One region of the Thalassospira sp. MIT121401 genome, then DNA from elsewhere that is predicted to be linked to it. Evidence: predicted binding sites of a transcription regulator. Region 1 holds the regulator's gene; the other holds the start of a gene.
What was found. The regulator LexA, encoded in region 1, represses DNA repair genes until DNA is damaged. The targets are predictions, from matches to a motif close to ATGTTCTANTTTGGTTC.

Region 1 (5,617 bases):
ATCATCGGTGAACGCGGCGATGTCACTGCTGAAATTGCCGAGGATCTGAGGAAATCCGGGCTGGCCCATCTTTTGGCGATTTCCGGATTGCATATGGGGTTGCTGTGCGGAACCGTTTTCTTTCTGGTGCGTCTGGGTTTGGCTGCGATACCGGGGATCGCATTGCGCTATCCGGTCAAAAAATGGGCGGCACTCGCGGCCGCCGGGGCGGGGTTCATTTATCTCGGATTGTCGGGGGCAACAGTGCCGACGCAGCGGGCCTTTGTGATGTTGCTGGTGGTATGGATTGCCCTGTTGCTTGATCGCCGTGCCATATCTTTACGGCTGGTGGGTGTGGCCGCACTGGTTGTTCTGGTGTTAAGGCCCGATGCGGTACTTGGTGCCAGTTTTCAGCTTTCCTTTGCTGCTGTCGGGGCACTTGTTGCCTTTTATGACGGGCCCGGGCGCCGTTGGCTTGACCGCCATGGCGGACGTCCGTGGCATGAACGTCTTGTGGTCTATATGGCGGGGCTTTTGATCACCAGTGTCATTGTGACGGTTGTGACGGCATCGATTATCGGATTTCATTTCGGGCGGATATCGGTGCTTGGCATTGTTGCCAATCTGGTTGCCATTCCGATAATGGCATTCTGGGTGATGCCGTTAATTGTACTGACGCTGGCATTCATGCCATTCGGGTTGGCGGGCGGTGTGCTTGCGCTGATGGCGCCCGGATTGACTGTTCTGATCAAAACAGCATCCCTTGTCGCCGCCCAGGAATGGGGGTTGTGGTATGTGGCCGGGCTCGGTGATGTGGCAACCGCCTGTTTGTTGTTGGCGATTGCGTGGGCCGTGATCTGGCGCGATCAGATTGCCCTTGTAGTTTCCGGGCCGCTTTTGATCATCGCCATCATTGCGCAGGTGACCCACCAAACTCCGGATGTTCTTGTATCGGGTGATCAGGAAAGCTGGGCCGTTTATGACAGGGAACAGGAAATCCTGCATTTGGCCGACGGGCTTGGTGATTTCCAAAAATCCCTGTGGATGAGCCGTTTTGGCATCCGTCCGGAAGATGAAGCCACAAGAATAAGGTATTGTAAAAACGATCCGTGTCTTGTGGTCACTGGCGTTGGTGATAATGAAACTAGGACCATTGTCGCAACCAGTCTGGCCAATCCGTTCTATGCCTGTCGCAATGCCGATCTTGTGATTACGCTAAAAAACGATTTGCCAATCCGAACCTGTCGCCAGGCCGGGGCGCGGGTGATGATTGATGATGGCGTCTTGTGGTGGCAGGGCGGTGTCGCCCTTGATACGGCTAAGCTTGATCAGGGAAGGTCGTCATTTGAAACCGTGCGGGCAATATCCGGTCACTGGCCATGGATCGTGATTGGCGGCAAAGCTGCTCCATCGCAACGGTAATCAGTGGCCGTGCCTGGACCGGGCCGGATGCACTGATCCCGAATACACAAAATCGCCCGTGTGAAAATCACAGCGGGCGATTTTGTGTGTGCAGTTGCTGGTGGCTTAATACTGACGCAGCAACCCGACCAGACGACCCTGAATACGCACGCGATCCGGTGACAGGGCACGGGTTTCATACCGGGCATTGGCCGGTTCCAGAAGAACCTCACCGCGCCCGCGTTTAAGGCGCTTAAGGGTCGCTTCGCTGTCATCGACAAGCGCAACGACAATCGTGCCATCATGGGCCTGCTCGCACCGCTGGATCAGGACGGTATCACCATCAAGGATGCCGGCCTCGACCATGGAATCACCGGATACTTCAAGTGCATAATGATCGCCTGATCCCAAAAGGGCAGCGGGCACCTGAACCATGGTGCTTTGATCACGCAATGCCTCGATCGGGGTACCCGCAGCAATTCGCCCATAAAGCGGAAGCGAAATAGCTTCACCGGTTTCGGCAAAGGCCGTGGGCACGGTTGCCGGACGATGGGGGGCTTTGCGCGCACTGGCAATGGATGTGACGTTGTTCGGGGTTTCGGGGGCGTCATCATCGCTGTTTTCCGGAAGCCGGATGACTTCCAGCGCACGGGCGCGATGCGCAAGACGGCGGATAAAACCGCGTTCCTCAAGCCCGGTAATCAGACGATGGATCCCCGATTTGGATTTAAGGTTCAGGGCCTCTTTCATTTCATCGAAAGAGGGCGAGATACCGTGATCGCGAAGGTAATTGTCAATATAGACCAGCAACTCATATTGCTTGCGCGTCAGCATGATATTTCCCGAACCTGTAGCAAGAACAAAAAGGATACATAAATGTTCTACTTTAGTTCTTTTGTCGGGTCAAGCGCGTCGGGCCAAAAACAACGGATTGGCCGTAATTCAGGCCATAATTACGGGTTTTGAATGGTGGTCGCCCGCTCGCAAACACCCTAATCGGCGATGAAAGTCCCCGATTTCCCGCCTTCCTTGCGGGTGACGCGGATATCGGTAATCTGCATGGCCTTGTCGACAGCCTTGCACATGTCAAACACGGTCAAGGCTGCGACAGAGGCCGCTGTCAAGGCCTCCATCTCGACACCGGTCTTGCCGGTGGTCTTGCAGGTCGCGGTGATATCGACCCCGTCAACATCATCGGCCAGTTCAAGATCAACCGTCACCGATGTCAGGGGCAGGGGATGGCAAAGCGGGATCAGATCGGGGGTCTTTTTTGCTCCCATGATCCCGGCAAGCTGTGCGATGCCAAGAACATCACCCTTCTTATGGCCACGATCGGCAATCAGCTTTGCCGTTTGCGCAGACATCAATACCCGTGCCTTGGCAATGGCAATGCGGGTGGTATCGGCCTTGTCCGAAATATCCACCATCACGGCGTTGCCACCGGCATCAATATGGGAAAGCTTGTCTGTCATGTGCTTTGCCAGTCCCAGGTCAGGCCGCAAGGCCAAGAAGGTTGCGGGTTGCCGCAGCCACGTCATCCTGACGCATCAGGCTTTCCCCAATCAGGAAGCACTGCGCACCAACCTTGGCCATGCGTGCAAGGTCTTCGGGCGTGAACAATCCGCTTTCGGCGACCAGAAGACGGTCGCTATCGACCATGCCAGCCAGTTCCTCGGTCGTGGTCAGCGAAATTTCCATGGTCTTGAGGTTACGGTTATTGACCCCGACCAGACGCGATTTCAGTTTCAGGGCACGTTCAAGTTCCGGCGCGTTGTGAACTTCGATCAGAACATCCATGCCAAGACTGTGTGCCGCATCTTCAAGTTCGGCAGCCAGTCCGTCTTCAAGGGCCGCCATGATCAAAAGGATGCAATCGGCCCCCAAGGCGCGTGCTTCGGTGATCTGGTAAGGATCAACCATGAAATCCTTGCGCAATGCCGGAAGGTCAACAGCCGCGCGCGCCGCGACAAGATAGCTGTCATCCCCCTGGAAATAGGGCACATCGGTCAGAACCGAAAGGCAGCTTGCCCCGCCAGCCTGATAGGCCTTTGCCAGTTGCGGCGGATTGAAATCGGCGCGGATCAGTCCCTTGGACGGGGATGCTTTCTTGATTTCGGCAATCAGGCCATAACGGCCATCGGCAACACTGGTTTCAAGGGCCTTGATAAAGCCGCGCGGTGCCGATTGGGCTTTGGCTTCGGCTTCAAGCGTGCCAAGGCTTTTGCGGGACTTGCAGGCGGCAACGTGTTCGCGTTTGTCGTCGCAGATTTTCTTAAGAACGTCGCTCACGCTGCGTTTCCTTCGTTGGTAATGGTGACAAGACCCTGAAGCGTTTCTGCGGCCTTGCCGCTATCAATTGCTTCGGATGCCTTTTTGATGCCATCGGCAAGATCGCTGGCAACGCCGGTCACCACAAGTGCCGCCCCGGCATTCATCAGAACGATATCGCGATAGGCATCTTTTTTCGCTGCCAGAAGGTCAAGAATGGCCTTGGCATTCACATCCGCATCGCCGCCCTTGAGGTCATCAAGCGTTGCTGTCTCAAACCCGAAATCGCCAGGGGAAATTTCAAAGGTGGTGACATTGCCGTCTTTGACTTCGGCGACAAAGGTCGGGCCCGTGGTCGAGATTTCATCAAGACCGCTGTGGCCATGAACCACCCATGCATGAACCGATCCAAGGCGATTGAGCACATGGGCAACCGGTTCGACCCATTCCTTGGCAAAGACGCCAAGAACCTGGCGTTTGGTCTTTGCCGGGTTGGCAAGCGGACCCAGCAGGTTAAAGATCGTGCGTGTGCCCATTTCAACGCGGGTCGGCATCACGTGACGCATCGCCGAATGGTGACGGGTCGCCATCATGAAGCACAGCCCAATCTCACGGAGGGCCTTTTCCAGCAATTTCATATCGGCATCAAGATTGACACCAAGCGCCATCAAAACATCAGCCGAACCCGATTTCGACGATGCCGCGCGGTTGCCGTGTTTGGCAACGGTCGCACCTGCGGCGGCGGCAACAATCGCCGCACCGGTTGAAATATTGAAGGTGCCGCTGCCATCACCACCAGTGCCACAGGTATCAACCGCATTTTCCGGGGCAATGATGCCGGTGGCCTTTTCACGCATGACACGTGCTGCCCCGGTAATTTCGTCAACGGTTTCGCCCCGAATGCGCAACCCCATCAGGAAAGCCCCCATCTGCGACGGGGTTGCCTGACCCGACATCAGCACGTTAAAGGCCTGTTCGGCCATGCTTTCGGTCAGCTTTTCACCATCTGCGACTTTGGCCAGAATTGGCTTCAGATCATTATCAGTCGACATTCGGGTTTCCTCGGTTTGCGGTCCGGTGCGGTTTCAGGCGCCGGTAAAGTCGATAAAATTCTTTAACAATGCGTGGCCATGTTCCGATGCGATGCTTTCGGGATGGAACTGAACGCCATGTATCTGATGGGTTTTGTGCCGAACGCCCATGATCAGACCATCCGCGCTTTCGGCCGTGATTTCAAGACTGTCAGGCAAAGTTTCGCGTTCAATCACCAAAGAATGATAACGCGTTGCTTCAAACGGACTTGGAAGGCCGGCAAAGACGCTGGCACCTGAATGGTTCATGGCATCGGTTTTGCCATGCATGCATTCGGGGGCGCGAACAACCTTGCCGCCAAAAGCCTGCCCGATGGATTGATGGCCAAGGCACACGCCCAGAAGTTTGACCTTGCCGGCTGCCTCCCTGATCAGATCAAGGCAGATACCCGCGCGTTCCGGATCACAGGGGCCAGGTGAAATCACAATGCCTTCGGGCTTGAGAGCAAGAGCATCTCTAACGGAAATCTCATCATTGCGGCGCACTTCGACCTCGGGGCCGAGTTCGCGCAGATAATGCCACAAATTGAATGTGAAGCTGTCGTAATTATCGATGAGGAGATACATCGGAAAAGGCGCCTGTGCACATGAAGGTCGGCAGAGAATAAACGCCCTTGCCGCTACGTCAAGCGGAAGCAGGGTAAGGGTTTTTTCCTACAGCCGGTTGTTGTCGCCCGCGCTTAAAGGATCTCTTAACCCGGTGCTAACCAGCACCGATTTAAAACATCCCGACAATATCCGACAATATCCGACATGATCGGTCTATAATCACCATATGGGAAGGAGCTGCGAAGGTCATATTCGCAGCGCCGACGAGCGACCCAGAAAACGATACTGGAGACCACCGCGTGGCACGCCGGGCAACGACCGCCAAACGA
Region 2 (5,617 bases), 420 kb from region 1:
ATGCGGGCATGACCTATGCCCTTGCCGAAGGTGGTGCCGCGATCTTTTCCGGTGCCTTTGCCGTCGCCTATCCGGTGATTTCACCGGCAATCGGCGCGCTTGGTGCCTTCATGACCGGCAGCACCAACAATTCCAACGTGGTGTTTGGCATGTTCCAGCGTCATACCGCCGAACTTTCGGGGCTTTCCACGGCCCTGATCCTTGCCGCCCAGGCAACCGGGGCGTCGCTTGGCAGCATGCTGGCACCTTCCAAAATTCTTGTTGGCTGCTCAACTGTTGGCCTGTCTGGCAAGGAAGGCCCGGTGTTGTCGGTTGTCCTTAAAACCGGCGTGATCCTGACCGCGCTTTGCGGGTTTATGGCGCTTGGAATATTGCTGATTACCACCATGTACGGGGGCGCGTGACATGAAACAGAAACTGCTTAACCCGGTCTTTCTGGTTCTGGCATCAATCATTCTTCCGGTCGCCAGCTTTGAGGCAATGGTTATTGGCAGCATCGCTGCCAGCGATATCCTGTTTGCCCTGTTCTGCGCGGTCATGGCCCTGATCATTGTGCGCAAATAACAAACCCGCCGATTTAAAACCGGCGGGTCAGAATGACAACGGCATCCGTTCTTATGGGCGGAATGTCGCCAGCTTCACCCCAAACGCGATGAATACCGCCCCCGTGGTTGCCTTGAGCACCCGCTGAAAACGGCCACTGCCGGCAAAACGGGTCAGTTTGGCCAGAAGAAGAATAATCGCCCCGAACCAAACGGCATTGATCGCCGCATGGACACAGACCAGCATGAAGGCTGCTGAAACCGCCCCTTCACCGGTCGGAATGAATTGCGGAAATGCCGCAAGATAGAAAATCGACACTTTCGGGTTCAGCGCATTGGTCAGGAACCCTTCACCAAACGCCATGATCAGGGTCCGCTTGCGTTTTGCTGGCGTGACAGGCCGCACCGTTTTCACCCCGCGCCAGGCTTCGCGCAGCGCCTTGAACCCGACCCAGCACAGATACGCCGCCCCAAGCAGTTTGACGATCATGAAAGCCTGTGCCGATTGCACCAGAATGACCGAAATACCCAATATTGATAAGGTGCCGTGAATGTAAAACGCCGTGACAAATCCGGCGACATTGGCAAATCCGGCAGCACGCCCCGATGTCGGAACCGTTTTGGCAACCAGCACACCGTTGGGCCCGGGTGACATCACCAGAAGCGATGTAACAAGTGCAAAACTTAAAATATGCGTCCAATCCATGGGGCGGCTCCTTGCGTCGCGGTTGCGCGGGGTGGCTTGCGCATCTCGACTATAGCTCCGCCCTGTGTTGCGGCAAGAAAATGATTGTGACCATGACATTTTCCCTGACACCAGCCCCATTGCCGTTCAGGGAAGATGATAACTTTTGGAAAAATGATAAAGAATAGAACTGGCCCCGCCCTGCTGGCAGCATTACGGTTTTTCCGAACAAAAAGTGATTTGGCAGAAAGCCATACACGCCCGGGGCACAAATTTCCCCACGAGCTGACAGATCCCAACGCCTCATCAGTGCATCAGCAAATTGCTGTAGCACATTGAGCCCTGCTGACCAGATTGAACATGCACACCAGCCACATCATTCGCCCCGCATTCCTGTTTGCCGCAACCTTTATTGCATCCTCCGTTGCCCATGCCGATGCGTCACAAACAGCCGACAAATGGGGTGGTCACATCGACCTTGAAGGCAAGGCAGGCACCGACCGCAATCTTGGTGAAACAGACCTGTTCATTCCGCTTTGGCAGGACGATGACACCCTGACCTTCACCAGCATTCGTGCCCGCATGGATGACAATAACAGTCACGAAGGAAACTTTGGTCTCGGCATCCGTCAGATGCTTGATGCCGGATGGAACATTGGTGGCTATGGCTATTTTGACCGCCGCCACAGCCCATATGGCAACAAGTTCAACCAATTGACCTTCGGCGCTGAGGCCCTGTCACTTGATTGGGACTTTCGCGCCAATGCCTATCTCCCGGTCGGCACCACACAATATATGGAAGACAGTCTGAGCACTGTCGATGTAAGCGGCACCACCCTGATGTACCGTCAGGGCGAAGAACGGGCATTAAGCGGCTTTGACGGCGAAATTGGCTGGCGCATTCCCTTATTTGAAGATGATGCCGGACAACAGCTTCGGGCCTATGCGGGTGGATATCGCTTTACCGAAAACAATGTTGATACCGTGCAGGGACCACGCGGGCGACTGGACCTGACCTTTGACGAGGTCCCCTTCTTGTGGGAAGGATCTCGTTTCTCCCTCGGGGCTGAAATTCAGCATGACAGTCCGCGCGGTACGCAAGGCTTCGCCAGCTTCCGCCTTCGCATCCCGTTACAGGGGTTTGGCGGCGCACCAAAACCACGTCTGACGGCGATGGAACGCCGCATGACAGATCCGATCATCCGCGACATTGATGTCGTCAGCCAGGCCGGACAGTTTTCAGATGCAAGCGAAATCACCCAAACAGCGGACGGGGAGACGATCACGCTTCTGAACAGCGACTCAACATCGGCTGCCGATTTTGCCACCGCCATTGCCAATGCGGGCACAAACTCCACCGTCATATTGAGCGGCAACTACACATCCATTAATTCCATGACAACCGTTCAGGATGGTCAAACCATTGTCGGGGGCGGCACACTTGCCATTAAAACCCCGACGGGACGATCCGTGACGGTTGCCATACCGGATGCGTCAATCTCGGGCGAAGGTGACAATGGCTCTGGCGGCCCCAACCGGTTTTTTGAAATGGCTGACAACAGCAGCCTGATCGGCGTAACGGCAAGCATCAACCGCGCTGGAAGCACCGTTATCGCGCATATAGATGGCAAGCAGAATGTCACAATTCGCGACAATACGCTGACCAGCACTGTAAGTGCATCAACCGCATCAGCCTTCTTGATCAAGAACAGCCATAACATCACCATTGACAGCAATGATGTATCCATTGTCGCCAATGGCAGCACCGGTCAGTTCATTGCATTCACGGACAACAATTCGAACATAAGCGTGAATAACAACTCTGTCTCGATGACCGGATCAATCCTGACGACGGATCAACATTATATCTTGCTTGCCGGTGGGGTGACGATCAACAACCTGTCGGGCACCGGAAATACATCCAACATCGCCAGATGTTATATTGTCAGCACCTACACCATTACCGGGTCAATCACGACAAACGGCACGACTTGCCCCTGACCTGACATCGCACAGTTCGATGATCGCGGCTCTGACTTGAATGTTCCTATTTTGTTCTTTATTATGTTCACATGAAGAACAACATCGCCCATAGCCCGGATCAGCCCCCTACCGCCATTTTTGATGATGGATGGTCAATGGCAGCCACTGATCTGAACATCTTGCCTGCCCGCGGACAAAAGGGACGCGGTGCGGTTTCCAATATTGACGGGCGATTTGAACGCCATACCCATCAGGCCATTGATGATGGATGGCTGGGCACATTGATGGAAGATCAGGACGCCCCACGTACCAAAACCACCCTTGGTATCGATGGTGCGCGGTCTGTCATTACAAAGAACCAAAGCCCGGATGTGCCATTTGATCGGTCGATCAACCCTTATCGCGGCTGTGAACATGGCTGTGTCTATTGCTTTGCCCGACCAACACACGCCTATCTTGGCCTGTCGCCGGGGCTGGACTTTGAAACCAAGCTGTTCTGGAAGCCAGAAGCCGCCAGCTTGCTCCGAAAGCAACTGTCTTCAAAAAGCTATCACCCCGAACCGATTGTGATCGGCACCAGTACCGATCCCTATCAGCCGGTTGATCGCGACAAGAAACTGACCCGCGATATCATCCGCGTATTGGCCGATTGCCAGCATCCTTTTTCGCTGATCACCAAAAGCGCACTGGTGACGCGCGACATTGATCTGATTGCACCGATGGCGGCCCTGAACCGTGCGTCGGTCGCGGTATCGGTCACAAGCCTTGATCACCGCCTGTCCAATTTGCTGGAACCGCGCGCATCGGCGCCGCATCGCCGGCTTGAAGCCATTCGAAAGCTTTCGGATGCTGGCATCCCCGTCACCGTGCTGGCCGCCCCGATCATTCCCGGGCTTAATGACATGGAAATCGAAAAAATCGCCGCGGCCTGTGCCGATGCCGGGGCATCATCAATCAGCCATATCGTCCTGCGCCTGCCGCTTGAAATCGCAGATCTGTTTGAAGAATGGCTGAGTGCCCATTATCCGAACCGCAAGAACAAGGTCATGTCGCTGGTCCGCCAGATGCGCGGCGGCGAACGATATCAGTCGGAATTTGGCAACCGCATGCGCGGCACCGGCCCGGTCGCGGATCTGATTGCTCATCGATTTGCCCTGGCCCGCAAGAAATATGGACTTACCGGCCGGTCGCTCGACCTTGATTGCAGCGGCTTCAAACGTCCCAGTGCAGACGGGCAGATGTCGCTGTTCTGACACCTGCCCAGGATATATCGCACTTTCATGGCAAGACCATCATCCGACCCGTTTGATTGCAGCATGGCGTTTCTTGCCAACGGAAAGCTGCAACAGTTCCCAATCATCAAACGCGTAATTCAGGACGTGATGTTCCGGGTCGGTGATTTGCTTGTCATCAATCCGCACGGCCCCGCCTTCGACCAGACGGCGGGCTTCGCTGTTGGTTTTGGCAAATCCGGCCATGACAATCAGGGCCAAGATCCCGATGCCGTCCTTAAGCGCATGGGCGGTGAATTCCAGCGTCGGCAGGCCGTTAAGATCGCCATTCGCACCAAACACCCCACTGGCGGCGGACTTCACGGCTTCGAGTTCAAATTCGCCATGGGCCAGACGGGTCGCCTCATCGGCCAGAACAATCTTGGCTTCGTTGATTGCTGCGCCTGAAAGCTGTTCAAGCTGTTCGATATCGAGCAATGGCAGATCGGTGAACAGCCGCAGGAAACGACCAACGTCCCCATCCTCGCAATTGCGCCAGAACTGCCAGTAGTCAAAGGCACTCAACCGATCGGCATTCAGCCACACGGCCCCGGCGGCAGTTTTGCCCATCTTTACACCTGATGCGGTGGTCAGAAGCGGTGCGGTCATGCCAAACACCTCATTGCCATCAACCCGGCGCACCAGATCAACACCATTGATGATATTGGCCCATTGATCGCCCCCGCCCATCTGGGCCCGGCATCCGAAACGACGCGACAGTTCAAGGAAATCGAACGCCTGCAAAATCATGTAGTTGAATTCAAGGAAGCTGAGGCTTTCCTGCCGTTCGAGCCTTGATTTCACCGAGTCAAAGGACAGCATCCGGTTGACCGAAAAATGCCGCCCGATATCACGCAAAAGGTCAACATAGCCAAGCTGATCAAGCCAGTCGGCATTATTGACCAGAACCGCATCGCTCGGACCGTCCCCGAAACGCAGGAACCGTCCAAACACCTTGCGAATGCCATTGATGTTTGCCGCGATCTGTTCGTCGGTCAGGATCGGGCGTGCTTCGGACCGGAAACTGGGATCGCCGATGCGGGTCGTACCACCACCCACCAGCACAATCGGTTTGTGACCGTGGCGCTGCAACCAGCGCAATGTCATGATCGGCAACAGGTGCCCGACATGCAGGC

Region 2: the regulator LexA is predicted to act here: its motif matches at 3,269-3,285, upstream of SIB88_RS14040 (PA0069 family radical SAM protein).

What each region holds. Positions count from the first base shown of each region.
Region 1 is NZ_CP138926.1:2,631,238-2,636,854, forward strand. Features, by position in the region: gene SIB88_RS12065 (ComEC/Rec2 family competence protein) at 1-1,401, shown strand, start outside; gene lexA (transcriptional repressor LexA) at 1,507-2,214, opposite strand; gene moaC (cyclic pyranopterin monophosphate synthase MoaC) at 2,373-2,852, opposite strand; gene trpC (indole-3-glycerol phosphate synthase TrpC) at 2,872-3,669, opposite strand; gene trpD (anthranilate phosphoribosyltransferase) at 3,666-4,700, opposite strand; gene SIB88_RS12090 (anthranilate synthase component II) at 4,734-5,306, opposite strand; gene SIB88_RS12095 (divergent polysaccharide deacetylase family protein) at 5,588-5,617, shown strand, end outside.
Region 2 is NZ_CP138926.1:3,046,863-3,052,479, forward strand. Features, by position in the region: gene SIB88_RS14020 (L-lactate permease) at 1-404, shown strand, start outside; gene SIB88_RS14025 (hypothetical protein) at 406-564, shown strand; gene SIB88_RS14030 (LysE family translocator) at 616-1,248, opposite strand; gene SIB88_RS14035 (inverse autotransporter beta domain-containing protein) at 1,588-3,228, shown strand; gene SIB88_RS14040 (PA0069 family radical SAM protein) at 3,366-4,463, shown strand; gene tyrS (tyrosine--tRNA ligase) at 4,503-5,617, opposite strand, start outside.